2 regions of the Rummeliibacillus sp. BSL5 genome follow, and region 1 is predicted to be linked to the other one. Evidence: riboswitches for the same ligand, from Rfam matches in the RefSeq annotation. Region 1 holds a riboswitch; the other holds the start of a gene.
The links. A riboswitch is a leader RNA that binds a small molecule or an ion and turns the genes downstream of it on or off. The one in region 1 is predicted to bind S-adenosylmethionine.
Positions count from the first base shown of each region.

Region 2: another riboswitch for S-adenosylmethionine. It lies ahead of metA (homoserine O-acetyltransferase MetA); the one in region 1 lies ahead of metK (methionine adenosyltransferase).

Region 1 is NZ_JAVGCV010000001.1:720,917-728,817, forward strand. It holds gene RCJ93_RS03750 (aminotransferase class I/II-fold pyridoxal phosphate-dependent enzyme) at 1-1,315, opposite strand, end outside; gene metK (methionine adenosyltransferase) at 1,315-2,502, opposite strand; SAM riboswitch class I at 2,595-2,715, opposite strand; gene RCJ93_RS03760 (heavy metal translocating P-type ATPase) at 2,891-5,254, opposite strand; gene RCJ93_RS03765 (hypothetical protein) at 5,642-5,890, opposite strand; gene RCJ93_RS03770 (YfiT family bacillithiol transferase) at 6,793-7,302, shown strand; gene parC (DNA topoisomerase IV subunit A) at 7,795-7,901, opposite strand, start outside.
Region 2 is NZ_JAVGCV010000001.1:590,939-598,839, reverse strand. It holds gene RCJ93_RS03175 (NAD(P)H-dependent flavin oxidoreductase) at 1-277, opposite strand, end outside; gene cbpA (cyclic di-AMP binding protein CbpA) at 526-1,179, shown strand; tRNA gene RCJ93_RS03165 (tRNA-Lys) at 1,259-1,331, shown strand; partial or broken gene RCJ93_RS03160 (NUDIX hydrolase) at 1,445-1,936, opposite strand; gene RCJ93_RS03155 (GTP-binding protein) at 2,129-4,078, opposite strand; gene metA (homoserine O-acetyltransferase MetA) at 4,157-5,065, opposite strand; SAM riboswitch class I at 5,142-5,246, opposite strand; gene RCJ93_RS03145 (methyl-accepting chemotaxis protein) at 5,304-7,265, opposite strand; gene RCJ93_RS03140 (aminotransferase class I/II-fold pyridoxal phosphate-dependent enzyme) at 7,736-7,901, shown strand, end outside.

The DNA of each region.
Region 1 (7,901 bases):
TTGCTTCGTGAATGGGTATTTCTTCATGTTCTGCATAGTAAGCCTCTCTCGGTGTTAAAAGTAAAGTGTTTGCACTAAAAGGCGTAACATGCGGGTATCGGATACTTTTCCCTTTGCCGTATTTGCGCTCAATATCAATTAAAGCAGTCACTAGCTTTTCTAGAGATTCTTTTGTATCAGCTGGAGTGATTACAGCCATAACAACATAACCTTCTGCTAATTCCATTTGAATATTATATTTTTCTTTTAGAAGCGTATACACTTCAAAACCTGATAGTCCGCTTTCATTCACTCTGATGACAAGCTTTGTATAATCATGCAATTGACTAAATCTATGTTTTACATAGCTATTCTTTAATACTTCAAAGGAAGTATGTTCTTCTATTTCAATGATTGTTTGTTCAATGATTTCTTTTAAAGAATGATAACGAATGGCACCATATAATACTAATTCATGCCTAGCAACATCCAAGGAACTCATTAGAAGATAGCTAGCACTTGTCGACTGGAGCATATTCAATGATTTTTGAATTTGTTCTCTCGAAATTCGATCGCTGTTTAAAAGCAAGATAGAACTTTGCGTTAGCGAACCACCAGTTTTATGCATACTCATTGTGACCAAGTCTGCTCCTGCTTGGATGGGGTCGGGCAAAGAGTCAACAAATGATAAATGCGTTCCATGGGCGCTATCCACAATCACTGTTATATTTTGCTTATGTGCAAGTGTGCAAATTTTCTCCAAATCATTCATCGTCCCAAAATAAGTTGGATACGTAACGAGCAGAGCTTTTGCGTTTGGATGTAATGTTAATGCCTTTTCAATCGTTCTAACAGAGACACCATGGGAAATTCCAAAGTGTTGATCCACTTCAGGCTCTAAAAATACTGGACAGGCGCCGCTCAAAATTATGCCATTCATTACTGATTTATGACAGTTTCTTGGAACCAGTATATGATCCCCTGGCTTACACGCCGATAGAATCATAGCTAAGATACCAATCGATGTTCCATTGACTAAAAAATACGCCTCTTTTGCCCTAAAAGCTTCTGCTGCTAACTGTTGTGCCTCTTGAATGACTGATGACGGATGGCTTAATAAATCCAATTCTTTCATCGAATTGACATCCATTTTCATCGTAAAGTCACTAAAGACATCGTTTAATGGGCTTTTTAAAGCTCCCATTTTATGCCCCGGCACATCAAAAGGGGTGGTATTTTTCTTTGCATAGTTAACGAGCGCTTCAAACAACGGCATCCGTTCTTGGGAACAAATATCATATTTTTCGTTAAGGATTTCTTGCAGCACTTGTGCCATTAACGAGTTGCTCCTGCTAAATCGCCTGCAACGGCTTCCCTTAAAGCACTTACTTTATCAAGCTGTTCCCATGGCAAATTTAAATCATGTCGCCCAAAGTGTCCATATGCTGCTACCTGTTTGAACTGAGGATTCCGAAGATTAAGCATATTGATAATTCCTCCAGGTGTTAAATCGAATGTCTTGCGAATAGCTTGCAGTAGTTGATCTTTGTCTACGGTTTCTGTTCCGAAGGTATCAATCGCGATACTTATTGGCTCACTAACCCCTATGGCGTAAGACAGCTGGATTTCACAACGTTTGGCAAATTTAGCAGCTACAATATTTTTAGCAACATAACGAGCTGCATAAGCTGCTGAGCGGTCTACTTTTGTACAATCTTTCCCTGAAAATGCGCCGCCTCCGTGTTTTGCTGCTCCTCCATAAGTATCCACGATAATCTTACGGCCGGTAAGACCTGCATCGCCATGTGGTCCTCCAATAACGAAACGTCCTGTTGGATTGATTAATGTATTTACATCTTCATTCATTCCAAATGTGCGAATTGTTTCTTGTACAATCTGTTCGTTTATATAATTCTTGAATTCAGCCATATTTACATCTTCATCATGCTGAATAGAGAGTAATATTGTTTCTATTCTTGGTTTAGTCGGATTTGTATAGTCGATCGTCACTTGAGATTTCATATCTGGGCGTGCCCATTTAAAGTCTCCAATTTTTCTTAAGAAAGAAGCTTTTTTCATCAAGGTATGAGCGATTTCAATTGCAAGCGGCATATATGTTTCTGTTTCATCCGTTGCATAGCCAAACATTATCCCTTGATCTCCTGCTCCAATCTCCTTTAGATCACTTGAAGAATCGACACCCATTGCAATATCTGGTGATTGTGTATGAACAAGTACTTGAATGTTGCAAGTATGTCCGTCAATACCGAATTGTGCATCACTGTAACCAATCTCAAGTAATGTGTCACGAGCAATTCTCTCAATATCTAATATGGCAGAAGTTGTGATTTCTCCCCCGATAATAACCATATTTGTTGTCGTAAACACTTCACATGCAACTCTTGAAAATGGATCTTGAGCTAAAGCTGCATCTAATACAGCATCCGAGATTTGGTCTGCGATTTTATCGGGATGTCCTTCTGACACCGATTCCGAAGTAAATAAAATTTTTTCAGTCAATATAATCCTCTCCTACTAAAAAATGTAAATATTAGCATACAAAAAAGCTCTCCAACCATTAGAAGGAAAGCTTCGATTAATATCAACTGCTTATCCTCTTATCGTTCACAAAACTTTGTACATTTTGTGCTCAGGTTGAGCCCCATGAACTGATAAATATCAGTTTGGTTTGCCACCGTATCTTAGACCCCTCGTCTCAACGGTTTTTAATAAGAGCAACTTTATTTTGCTAAGGCTTATAGTAATTGAATTTTTTTTGACTGTCAATCTATTTTTAAAACTTTTTTTATTTTGTTGAATTAAAAATCTACTAAAAAAGCCCTCAATATTGATAAATAGAACCCTAAAACTCTTTTAATACTTAGAGTTTTAGGGTTCTTGCGGTAGAAAATTAGCGGTTCGGTACTCGAAGGACACGCATAGCATTTAACACAGCTAGCAATGTAACCCCAACGTCAGAGAAAACTGCTTCCCACATAGTGGCAATGCCAAAGGCACCTAATAGCAGGAATATACCTTTCACACCTAATGCAAAGAGAATATTTTGCCACACAATCACTCGAGTCCGTTTTGCAATACCTATAGCTGCTGGTATCTTAGAAGGTTCATCGGTCATTATAACGATATCTGCTGCTTCAATCGCTGCATCTGATCCTAATCCTCCCATTGCCATTCCGACATCAGCACGAGCTAATACAGGTGTATCATTGATACCATCCCCAACAAAAATTAACTTTTCTTTAGAATTTTTCTGGGCATCAATTTTTTCGATTTCTTCTACTTTGTGTTGCGGCAATAATTCAGCATGCACCTCATCAAGCCCAAGTTTCTCGCCCACAGATTTCGCTACAGATGCTGCATCACCAGTCAGCATGATGGTCTTTTTTATGCCTAGTTCTTTTAAAGAACGAACTGCTTGAACAGAATCTTCTTTTAGTTCATCTGCTATAACAATATACCCAGCATAATTACGATTTAGGGCAATATGAACAATCGTTCCAATCTCACTAGGTTCCTTGAATGCTATGTTTTCTTTGTTCATTAGTTTTGCATTTCCAGCTAAAATTTCTTTTCCATCAACTGTTACAGCAGTACCGTGGCCTGAAATTTCATTGTACTCTTGTATCTTGTCAACGCTTAATTCTTTCCCATATGCATTTCGTATTGACTGTGCGATTGGGTGATTGGAATGAGTTTCAGCAAAAGCAGCATATTCCAATAGGTCTTCTTTCGAAATATTACCATATGGGCAAATGGTCGTGACTTCAAATACGCCTTTGGTTAAGGTACCCGTCTTGTCGAACACAACATACTTCACATTATTTAGAGCTTCTAAATAGTTGCTTCCTTTGACCAAGATACCCATCTTAGATGCTGCTCCTATTCCCCCAAAGAATCCTAATGGAATAGAAACCACCAACGCACAAGGACAAGAGATAACTAAGAATACCAGCGCCCGATAAATCCAATCCGAAAAAGTTGCGCCATTTAACAATAGCGGTGGTATGAAAGCTAATGCAGCAGCTACAATAACGACAACCGGTGTGTAATAACGAGCAAATTTCGTAATAAAATTTTCGGTTGGTGCTTTTCGACTGCTAGCATTTTGTACGAGATCTAGTATTTTAGAAACAGTCGACTCGCCAAATACCTTAGTTACCTCTACACTCAATAGCCCACTTTTATTGATAAACCCACTTAGTACATCAGAACCAGACTGCACTTCTCTGGGAACTGATTCACCTGTTAGCGCGGATGTGTCTACCATGGAGTTTCCTTCTAAGACCTTTCCATCTAATGGAACCTTTTCGCCTGGTTTAATGACAATGATATCCCCAATCTTTACTTCATCAGGGGAAACTTTTTTTATTTCATTTCCGACTTTTATATTGGCATAGTCCGGTCTGATATCCATCAAATCGCCAATGGATTTCCGAGAACGGTTTACAGCAATGCCTTGGAATAATTCGCCCACTTGGTAGAACAGCATAACAGCCACACCTTCTGGATATTGCTTGATTGCAAACGCGCCAATGGTTGCGAGAGCCATTAGAAAATGCTCATCAAATACTTGACCACGCAAGATATTCCTAAAGGCCCTATAGATGACATCCCCACCTACGATTAAATAGGCGAGAAGAAATATAGCTAACTCATATATACCTGAAACAGGAGTAAACATGCCAAGCGAGCCTATAACTATACCAATTCCCAGTCGAACCAACACTTTTTTTATATTTCCAGTTTCATGATTGTGTTCATGGGGATCTTTATCGTATTCTTCTATGGCTTTCACGTGTGGTTCAATCCGGTTAATTAGCTTCACTGCCTCATTTATCACCAATTGTTCCGAAGTGGCGGATTCGGAAACTTCTATTATTAATTTTTTCGATACAAAATCTACAGAGGAACTGGTAACTCCTTCTAATTCTCCTACACTTTTTTCTATCTTTGCTGCGCAATTTGCACAATCAAGTCCATCCAAGTACAGAGTGTGGTTATGAGTATTTCTTGCTTTCCGTCCTTTTTCTAATATATTGATGTGTGGCTCTAGCCTATGAATATTACGCCTTGCCTCTTCAATGGTATCTATTTCTTTTGCCTTATCCATCTCCATCGTCAATGTTTTCGTGGCAAAATTAACATTACAAGAAGTAATGGATTGAATACCATTTACACTTTTTTCAATTTTCATCGCGCAATTTGCACAATCAAGTCCTTCTAACAGAAATTTATGTTTTACTTTGTTTTCCAATTTACTCATCCTCCTTTCTCTTTTTTCTGTTCTTTCATACAATCCCTACCCTTTTTAACCAAGCTATTTACTTTTATTTGCATTCCCATCACCTCTCAATAATATATGATCAAATATTCATATGTTAAATGTATGCAAATTTAAGCCCTTAATTACTTCACTAGCAATATATGAACAAATGCTCATATATAGTATTGACTACATTATATTCATTAACATAAAAAACGTCAATGAATAAACAGAATTTTAATTAAAATACAAATAAAAAGGATTTCGGATAAAATAAAAAACCTACACAAAAGTGTAGGTTTTGCCAAAGGAAAGGATTTTCCCAGCCTATTATAAGGAAATGACAAGGAATACTAGTTAGAATTTTGCTTTGAATTTTTAATCCATAATGGTGATTTTGTGTTCATAAAGTTCACCAGGATATTCAATCGACAGAAAAGAAAGTAAAGGCAATCGCAAATCCTTCGTTATACGAAAATGCACATCGTTAAGATGAATGTTGCGACCTAGCTTGTAAATAGATTCGTAAAGGGAATCCTTAGAGAGCCATAAAACCCCTTTTTCTTTCTTAGAAAGGTACTCTACTACATAATCCTTATTCTCCTTATTAATAGTTAACGTTAGCATTACATCAATCCCTTCCTCTAACTACTATTCAGTAATGAATAGCCATATTATTATTTCGCAAAAAATGAACCTTATAACTTGTCAGGCCACGTAACTGCGATTTAAGTTTTCTATAATATGGTATGAACGCTAAAAAATTGACTGTTTTTTGATAAAAAAGTATTTTTGTTTAAATTTAAGAATAAATCAATAAAGCAAACACTAATACTCGAATACTTGTAAAAAAGAAAAAAATACCCGTACCAATTTTGCTTATAATACCTATTTTCTAAAATGTGCCTTGAAAAGTAATAATAAGAATCAATCGAGCTTTCATATCCAGTTATTACTATAGGCACCTGTTTCATATCAACAGTAAACAAAAGGAAAAATCCTTCGCATTATTTTACAATTACCATTTTACGAAATATTTATAATTGATCTTGCATTTATTGAATTAGACAGATGGCTATACTATTCCAACTGGTTCTATTGGAAATTCATCATTTTTTTTGGAGGATGATGAAAATGTTATGATTGAAATTATTACTAATGCTTCTAGCCTTCATGATATTTTTATCCAGTTAGAACACAGGGAATGTAGAATTTATAAAGTTTCAGTTCGAGCGTATTAGGGAAAATAGAATTAAAGTTAATCCAATAAAAGGAAAATTAATTATTTTATCAGAACAACCTGATATTCCTTCCCCATTATTTGATCCAAACGAAGTTGACATACAATAGAAGTAGTTATTTAACAATTACTTAACCACTTTGAAGAAGCGAAAGAGAAACTTGGGGATAAATACCTCACATTCTTGAAAAGGCCTTCTCCCTCTATGCAAGCCTAAAAGAAAAACGGCCCATATTATTTTAAGACAATGATGTGAATAGCTTTTAAACTATAAGGAGGTATGGATATGATGGATAGAAAATACCCAATTGGTAAACTAAATGTCCCTGATAAAGTAACAGTTGAAAATCTACAAGAATGGCTGAGTAAAATCGAGACTTTTTCAAATCGATTAAGAGAAACAGTAGGAACATTAAACGATCAGGAATTAAGCAGAACCTATCGTGATGGCAGTTGGACAGTTCGTCAACTTGTGCATCACATCGCAGATTCACAGTTGAACATGTATCAACGACTAAAACTAACTTTAACAGATGAGAATGCAACAGTTCCTGCTTTTGATGAAGAAAAGTGGGCGATACAACCAGATACAAAACTTCCTGTAGAAGCTTCCATTAAAATTTTAGAAGGTATAAATGAGCGTATCGTATACTTAGGAAATAGTTTAACTGAAGATCAATTAGATCGATACTTTACTCTTCAGACTAACGGTGTAATAACAGTTGCGACAAAACTGGCCAAATTAGCTTGGCATGAAGAGCATCACTTAGCTCATATACAAATCGCATTATTACAATAATACAATTTGTATGGAAGTGGCTTATCAGTTCGATGAGCCGCTTATTTTTGAGGAATGTTTAACCATTCGCTACTTTTCACCTTACATATACTTCTTCAGGATGTTTGCTTTTATTGCATCATCTCGTAGGATTATACATACTCTCAAAAGTTCTTAGCCCTACAAATAGTACATATATAGTTCCTACAGGTAAGTCCTCTCTCTACCATAACTAGTATCCATATTTGAAATAAAGATGCAACGACAATTATCAGCCATTCTATATTCTTTTGTAATTTCTCTAAAATTTAATTCCAAAAAACAAAAACCCTGAGAGAAAACTGAAAATCAGTTTCTCACAGGGTTTTATCTTTCTGTGGCATAGCAAGCTCAGGTTTTCTACTGGACCAGCCCATTACTATCATTGCGTAATCCTAGAAAAATTGGCTAGAGTGGCAACTTAAAAATGTCAGCTAATTTCATCCATATAATAAGTGATTAATGCTTACATATTTATTTAGGATTTCCCTCTTTAGCTGATAGTTTTAAAATATGAGATATGAAGCCGTCTGTTTTAACATCAATTACATAAGATACATTTGAATATCTTTCCGACAAGC
Region 2 (7,901 bases), 130 kb from region 1:
AACGTGTATTTGTATGATGTACAATCAAATTGACTCCCCACGGTGCAACAAGACTTCCTTTGTTTTCTGCATCCTCTAACTGGGAAGTGATTTCTTTCATCCACTTCTCTAGCTCTTCATTCGTTCTTGCATTTAATAAAGGAAAAGTGGTCGCTATACCCGATTTGCATCCTTCAACAACTAACTCAATTCCAGACACTAAAAACATAGGTGCAGCAATGACAGGCAATTCCATAGAATTTAGGCGTTCCTTTACACTATTATGATTATACGACATTTTACTTAATAGCCTCCTTTATCCAATTTTACTCTACTATAATATTACACAATTCTGAATTTTTGTACAGAAAACTATTTAATTATCATAATGAGGATTGTAAAACCAATTATAAGGGAATAGTTTAAAAAGCACATGCATATGATAGCGAGTATGCTTTTAAAAGAGGTTAATTACTCTCTAGGCTTATTAGCCGTGATGCTTCTTTTACAAATAAAAATGTTTAAACAGAATTTGGAGGTCATACAATGATTGTCAAACAAAAATATGTAAATAAGCATGATGTTATTTTTTGCAAGGAAAGTGATTCAATTTCATCTGTGTTAAAAAAGCTTTACTCCTCGGGTTATCGTTGCATTCCAATTTTAGATGATAAAGAAGAAAAGTTTGTTGGTAATGCCTTTAAGGTCGCAATTTTAGAGTATAAGTTAGAACATGGTAATAATGAAGATATTCCTATCCGTGATTTAGCGGCGGATCCTGATGGTACTATCGGAATGGAAAGCTCATTTTATGAAGTGTTTTTTACAATCAAGCGATTACCATATTTAACGGTACTAGATGAAAACGATAATTTTGCTGGTATTCTTACACATTCTCGTGTCTTTGAACTATTAGAAGAAGCATGGGGGTATAAGACAGGAAGCTGTGCGTTAACGATTGCTTTGCCAGATCAAGAAGGTATCCTTGCAAAAACCTTATCAGTGATCCGCAAAAAATGGCCTGTCCATTGCGTGTTCTCTATTGATGATGATGATTGGTACTTAAGGAGAGTTATCGTGACACTCGCCAAAGGAGCAACAGATCAAACAGTCAAGGAAATTGAGGGGATATTGCATAAAGCTGGTGCCCGCCTTGTAGATGTTGAGGTATTTAAAAAAGATAAGATTGAGCATCACTAGTACAGTATCAATATAACCAAGTTTGCCTCTTGACTTTATAAGAATTCGGCGTTACACTATATATGTCATTAAGGCAAACGGGCGTATGGCGCAATTGGCAGCGCACCTGACTCTTAATCAGGGGGTTGTGGGTTCGACTCCCACTACGCCCATAAAAATTTTCATGATATCTAAACTGTAGATAGACACTAGTTTGTGTTTGTCTGCAGTCTTTTTTTTATGAATGAATGAATTATTACTTATTACCTTCCTAATAGAATTTCTTCTATTGTATAGATGTAGCATGATCTAATATTTCTTGAAAAAGAATATTCCATTCGCTATGATACGCTGAAACCTCCTCAGGATTTATAAATATTCGTTGTGTAGATTCATACTTTCCTTCAAACGGAAGTAGACGTGTTATTTCCATTTTGTAAAATACCTGAAATCCTATTTGGGGATATGGGCTGTCATCTGTCCATGCAGGATTTTCACTATGGTCAACAATAATTTATCCTAACAAAGTGCACTCCCCTTCAATATAAGCTTCTTCCCTCGCCTCCCGCTTAAAGCATTCCTCTGGTGTTTCACCAACTTCAATATGTCCACCAGGAATATCCCATCCTCTATGTTTTAAATCAACCAACAAAAAATTATCATCGTAAAAACATAAACCATGTACACTTGTTATTTCATTAATTAGGGGAAGTAAGTAGTCTTTTTTCCAAGTTAATTTAACTCTAGATTCTCCCCATTCTACATAGGTAGTTGTCATATTTCACCTCCCAAAAACAAATTTAATTAACGCCTTTAAAATATACTGAATATTATAATTTTATATTATATACTATTATAAAAAGAATAATGTATTTTTAATTTTGAAAAAAACAAGGAAACCTTAGCTAAGGTTTCCTTTTCAATTAAAACTTTGTGTTTTACTTTAATCTGCGCTTGACGATTTGATTGATCATTTTTTCAAGCAATGCATGTTTTGCTCTGCTTCTTCCCAAGGAACAGCATACCCCTTGCCTCTCGCGCAAAAAATGCTGGATGATGAATATTCCGGATCAGCGTCTTTTCGATAATTAATTCTTTCAATGGTGTCTTCAGGATTATGACATTGATCAAACCCGCAAAAATTCAATGTTATTGCACCTTTGCCATTTGTATATGCAGCAAATACAGTACTATACTCCATAAAGGTAGAGACAGGTACTTTTCCTTCCAAAATAGCTTGATTGCCATTCATAATCGGCGCTTCAAAAGTACCGCTTGCCTGCTGAACATCTGTCATCATTCGTCCGATATGAACTTGGTCCGCCTTCATTTTAAAGTAATAGTATGGTTCTAATAATTGGATACTCGCTTTTTCGAGTCCCTGCCGTATTGCACGAAAAGTGGCCTCACGAAAATCCCCACCCTCTGTATGTTTTTCATGTGCACGGCCCGTCAGTAATGTAAATTTGACATCTGTTAGAGGGAAGCCTGTTAAAAGTCCATTATGCGGCCTCTCAAAAATATGGTGTTCGATTAAACGCTGATGCCCGGTAGATAAATCATCATCATGACATCTATTTTCAAATAATATGCCTGCACCTCTTTCGGCTGCCTCCATCAGAAGATGTACTTCTGCATAATGTTTTAACGGCTCAAAATGGCCGTACCCAGTTACAGTATTACTGATGGTTTCCATGTATAAAACTTGGGGGCTTTCAAAATGGATATCGAGAGAAAAACGCTGTTTTGCTACTTCTTTCAGTACTTCAAGTTGAATAGCTCCCATGACATGAACACGGATTTCTTGAAATCTCTCTATCCATCTCACTTCTAAAGAAGGATCTTCTGCTTCTAATAATCTAAAGCATGCTAATACGTCCTTAATATGATCAGTCCCATCATTCACAACAGTAGATTGCAATGTTGGTATGAGTTCAAAAGGTATTTGTGCCATGCTCTTTGTTCCAACGACATCTCCAATATTTGCATTTAAAATGCCAGTCACTGCAAATATTTCTCCTGCTTGCACTTCTTTAACTACCTTATAATCATTCCCATTGTAAAGCCTAATTTCGGTTACTTTTTCAGGAGTTCCACCTAGTTCTAGTACATCTCGAACCGTTAACTTTCCTGCTTGTGCTTTCATAAATGTAATTCTTTGCTTTTTATCATCATGGCGGATTTTAAACACATTCGCTGAAAATGACAGTGCCTCATCATAGCTGGTTCTCGCTAAAAGCATAATTTGCTCAAAGAATTCGGTAATCCCTTCATCTTTTAAGGCAGAGCCAAATGCACAGGGAAAAGCCTTTCCTTCTATCATCATCTTTTGAAAAGCTTTCTTTACATCCCCTTCAAGTAGAGATTGGTTGAAATAATTTTCAAGTATTTCTTCATCTCTCTCTGCTATCCATTCAATCAGTTGATCTGATACTCTACCATTTGTAAATTCGTTTGTTATTGGAACAATGTTCTTTGACAAGTTTTGCCGCAACTCATGTAAAAGTGCCTCGCCATTTGCAGTATCTGCATCCATTTTATTAATAAAAATAAAGGTGGGGACGTCATGTTTTCTAAGTAAAGACCAAACTGTTTCTGTATGTCCCTGTACACCATCTAAAGCGCTAACAACAAGTATGGCATAATCCATTACAGCAATTGCTCTCTCCATTTCTGGAGAAAAATCGACGTGCCCTGGCGTATCGATAATGGTATATGTATCGTCTCCCATTTCAAGCCTTCCTTGTTCTGCAAAAATCGTAATGCCCCGTTCTCTTTCAATGGCATGATGGTCTAGAAAAGCATTTTGGTGGTCCACCCGACCTCGTTCTTTTATGCTATTAAATTGATATAATAAATTTTCGGATAAGGTGGTTTTTCCAGCATCCACATGCGCTAAAATACCAATAGTCACAAACACATATAATCCTCTTTTCTTGTATCTTCTTTCGTCTATTATAACAAATAGAAAGATAAGCAATAGAGAATGAGAGTTAACCTATGCCCATTCATAAGGTGTTTCTTGATAAACATAGTAGTTAAGCCAGTTTGAGAACAAAAGATGTGTATGCGAACGCCAAGTATTTAACGGCTGATTATTAGGGTTATCGTCTGGATAGTAATTACTCGGTATAGCTATGTCATTACCCCTAGCCAAATCGCGTTTGAATTCATCACTTAAAGTTTCAGCATCATATTCTAAATGACCTGTTACCATAATCATTTTTTCATCGTTTGATATAGCAATAAACAAACCTGCTTGTTCTGATTTAGAGAGTACAGATAAATCAGGATGTTCTTCCACTGCGTGAACCGAAACAGAAGTATGGCGTGAATGTGGTGCTACAAACACATCATTAAATCCTCGTATTAGTTTGGCTGTTGACTCCTGAACAGTATGCTGGAAAACACCAAAACATTTTTGATCTAATGTGTATTTTTCAACTCCATAATGATAATAAAGCGCTGCTTGCGCTCCCCAGCATATATGAAGTGTAGTCGTGACATTAGGTTTGGACCATTCAAGAATTTCTTTCATCTCTTCCCAGTAATCCACCTCTTCAAAGGCCAACGTCTCAACTGGAGCACCTGTAATAATTAATCCGTCAAAACGAAACTCTTTTACTTCATTAAATGTTTTATAGAATGTATCTAAATGGGATTTGCTAACATTTTTAGAGATATGCGTAGCGGTATGTAAAAATGTAACAGTAACCTGTAATGGTGTATTGCCTAAAAGTCGAAGCAGCTGCATTTCAGTTTTTTCTTTCTCTGGCATTAGGTTTAAAATAGCAATGTTTAGAGGCCGGATATCTTGTTGATTTGATCTACTTTCGTCCATGACGAAAATTTTCTCTTTTTTTAATAAATCTGTTGCCGGCAAATCTTTCGGAATATTAATTGGCATCAAATAACCCCCTTTTCTTTATAAAACAAAAACCCCTTTTCCTTACAAGAAGAAAAGGGGCATTGATATGCGTGCACTCTTATCTTCCAAGATTTAATCTTGCAGGATGTAGCACCTTTCTGCATACACAGAGGTTGCTGAAGCGTCATAGGGCCTTCCCCTCAGCTTCTCTTGATAAGAAATATAAAATTATAGTGATTGTACCATGCTTATTATAAAAATTCAAATAATTCAAAAACTATAAATTAAACTTTTGGATCGATTCAGAAAGTTTGTTATTCAAGTGTGAAAGCTTCTCTGCCGAATTTAAAACTGCTTCAATTGCTGCCAATTGTTCGGAAGAAGAGGCACTTACTTCCTCACAAGCTGCAGCTGATTCTTCAGAAGTGGCTGTCATCTCTTGAATCATGTCTATTACTTCATCTTTATAGCTTGTGATCTTAAATGTGTCATTTGATATATTATCAATGGCCTCTTCTAACTGCAAAACTAAAGAAGAGATATTGTTAAACAATTCACTAGTAGAATCTACCACAACCAACTGCTCTTGAAATTTGTCTTTCGTTGAATGCATTTGTTCAGTGACTATTTTGGATTCTCTTTGCAGAGCCTGTACTGTTTCTCTTACTTCTTCTGTGGCTTTAGCAGTTTGCTCAGCTAATTTTCTTACTTCTTCTGCTACAACTGCAAACCCTTTCCCTTGATCACCAGCACGAGCCGCTTCGATGCTTGCATTTAAAGCCAACAAATTCGTTTGATTTGAAATATTTCGTATGGTTTCCATTACTGTATCAATAGAGAGTATTTGTTTTTCTAAAGATGCTATTTTTTCCGCCATACTAATTAAATTATTTTCCCAGCTAGAAAAGGCAGCCTGAAATTGTTCCATTTGAGATTGGCCTTCTTTGTTAACTCCTTGTGCTTGTTCAGCAATGTCTTGCATTGATATTGTCTTATTCTTTATTTGGTTAATTTGGTTACTTAAAGCATTAGCATGTTCAAATGCAAGATCTGACTTTTCAGCTGAGTTACTCACTCCTTTAGCAATCTCTCCAATTGCAGCAGTCACTTCTTCGCTCGAAGCTGTTGTTTCTTCGACAAGCTTGTTAAGTTGCTGAGAGTGGTGGCCTACTTCTTGCGATGTTCCATTTACCACTTGAACAATGGATTTCATGCTGTTTATCATGGAGTTAAAATCATTCGATAGCTGTCCTACTTCATTAGAACCATTATAGGTTGCAGCAACATTTAAATCTCCGCCAGATGCCTTGTCCATTAACTTTCTTAAAACAGCAATAGGTCTAGTAATTGAAGAAATAATAAGAATTAAGACAATAAATAAAAGGGCTAATAATATAATAGAAAAAATAAGAAAGAAGTTTCTTATATCGTGTGCTGCCTGTTCTACTTTTTCCTTTTCATAAACAGCAGCGACCTTCCAATTCAAGTTAGGTAATGTGTTATACACCGTAATCATTTTTTTGCCTTGATTTGATGCTTCCACCACACCAACCTTTTCTTTGTTTACCATCATTTTTTTCACATAGCTGTATCGGCTTAAGCTTTTTCCCTCTTTTGAAGGGTGAACAATAGCTGTCCCATCCTCTGCAATTAATACAGGATAACCGTCAAAACCAAGTTTTCTTTTTGACAATTCTTTCGATAAATCTGAGAGTAGGATATCTGCACCTACAACACCAATTAACTTACCGTTCTTCTCTATTGCTTTAGCTGCAGTAATGGTATATGTTTTGGTGGCTTCATCTAAATAAGGCTTTGTCCAAAAAACATTTTTGGGGTCATTCACAGCATTTGTATACCATTCTCTCGTTGTAGGATCAAAATCATCTCCTAATTCTACAGAAGGCTGAATTTCAAGTTGCTTATCAGGTTTTGCGAAGTAAACAGAGGTAGCTCCATCATAATTATTTAAAAATTCTGACAGTTTTAGGTTGATTTGTTTCGCATTTCCCTCAAGCTCTTGATTTGCTGAAAATTGAACAACACCTTTTTCATATCCTTGTAAAAAGTAATCAATAGATGCCGACATCTCTGTTACTATTGCTTTGCTTTGTGAAATAAGATTGTTGTTAGTTTTCTCATTAACAATATATGTACTAAATAGATTCAAAACCACTAGACTAATTAGTACCAATACCATAACTGCACTAATAATTTTCCACTTTATCGTTTTCCCCATCACACTAACTCCTTTCATACTTATTAATTAGAGCAAAGGCTTCTTTTTATAAAGCTTGAAATTAACCTCTATGCGTTAAAAGTAAATAGTTTTTAATAAAGCCGATTAATAAAAAGCTGCTCTATCAAAAAAACTCTACCTTCACTAACAAAACTATAATGATAGTTATTTAGACACATAGACTAACTTCCCCATTAGTATATCAAAAATTATGCAAATATACCTCGCTGTTTGTAAAAATTTTTCGAATAAATTAAATTTACTAAAAATAGTAAAACTTCATTCATCTGTATCATACTAATTTCATCTGTATTATAGCAGCTTATCGTGATAAAATTATATGAAAAATAAACGGAGCTTAACTAATGAGATTTCTATTATTTCTCTCTAGTTTTAGCCTCGTTCTATAATCTTTATGAGTGTAAATATAGTAAGCTCATAGAGAGTTAATAAGATTAGGAGTGAATTCAATGAAAATCGAACGTTCATCAAAAATGGCTATGTTTAAAAGAGCCATATTCGGAGATTTAAAAGCTGCCGCAAATAAAAAGGCAGCGATGGGAACGTCATTAATCGATTTAAGCATCGGCAGTCCTGACCTGCCACCTGACGAAAGAATTCGCCAAGAGCTATCAA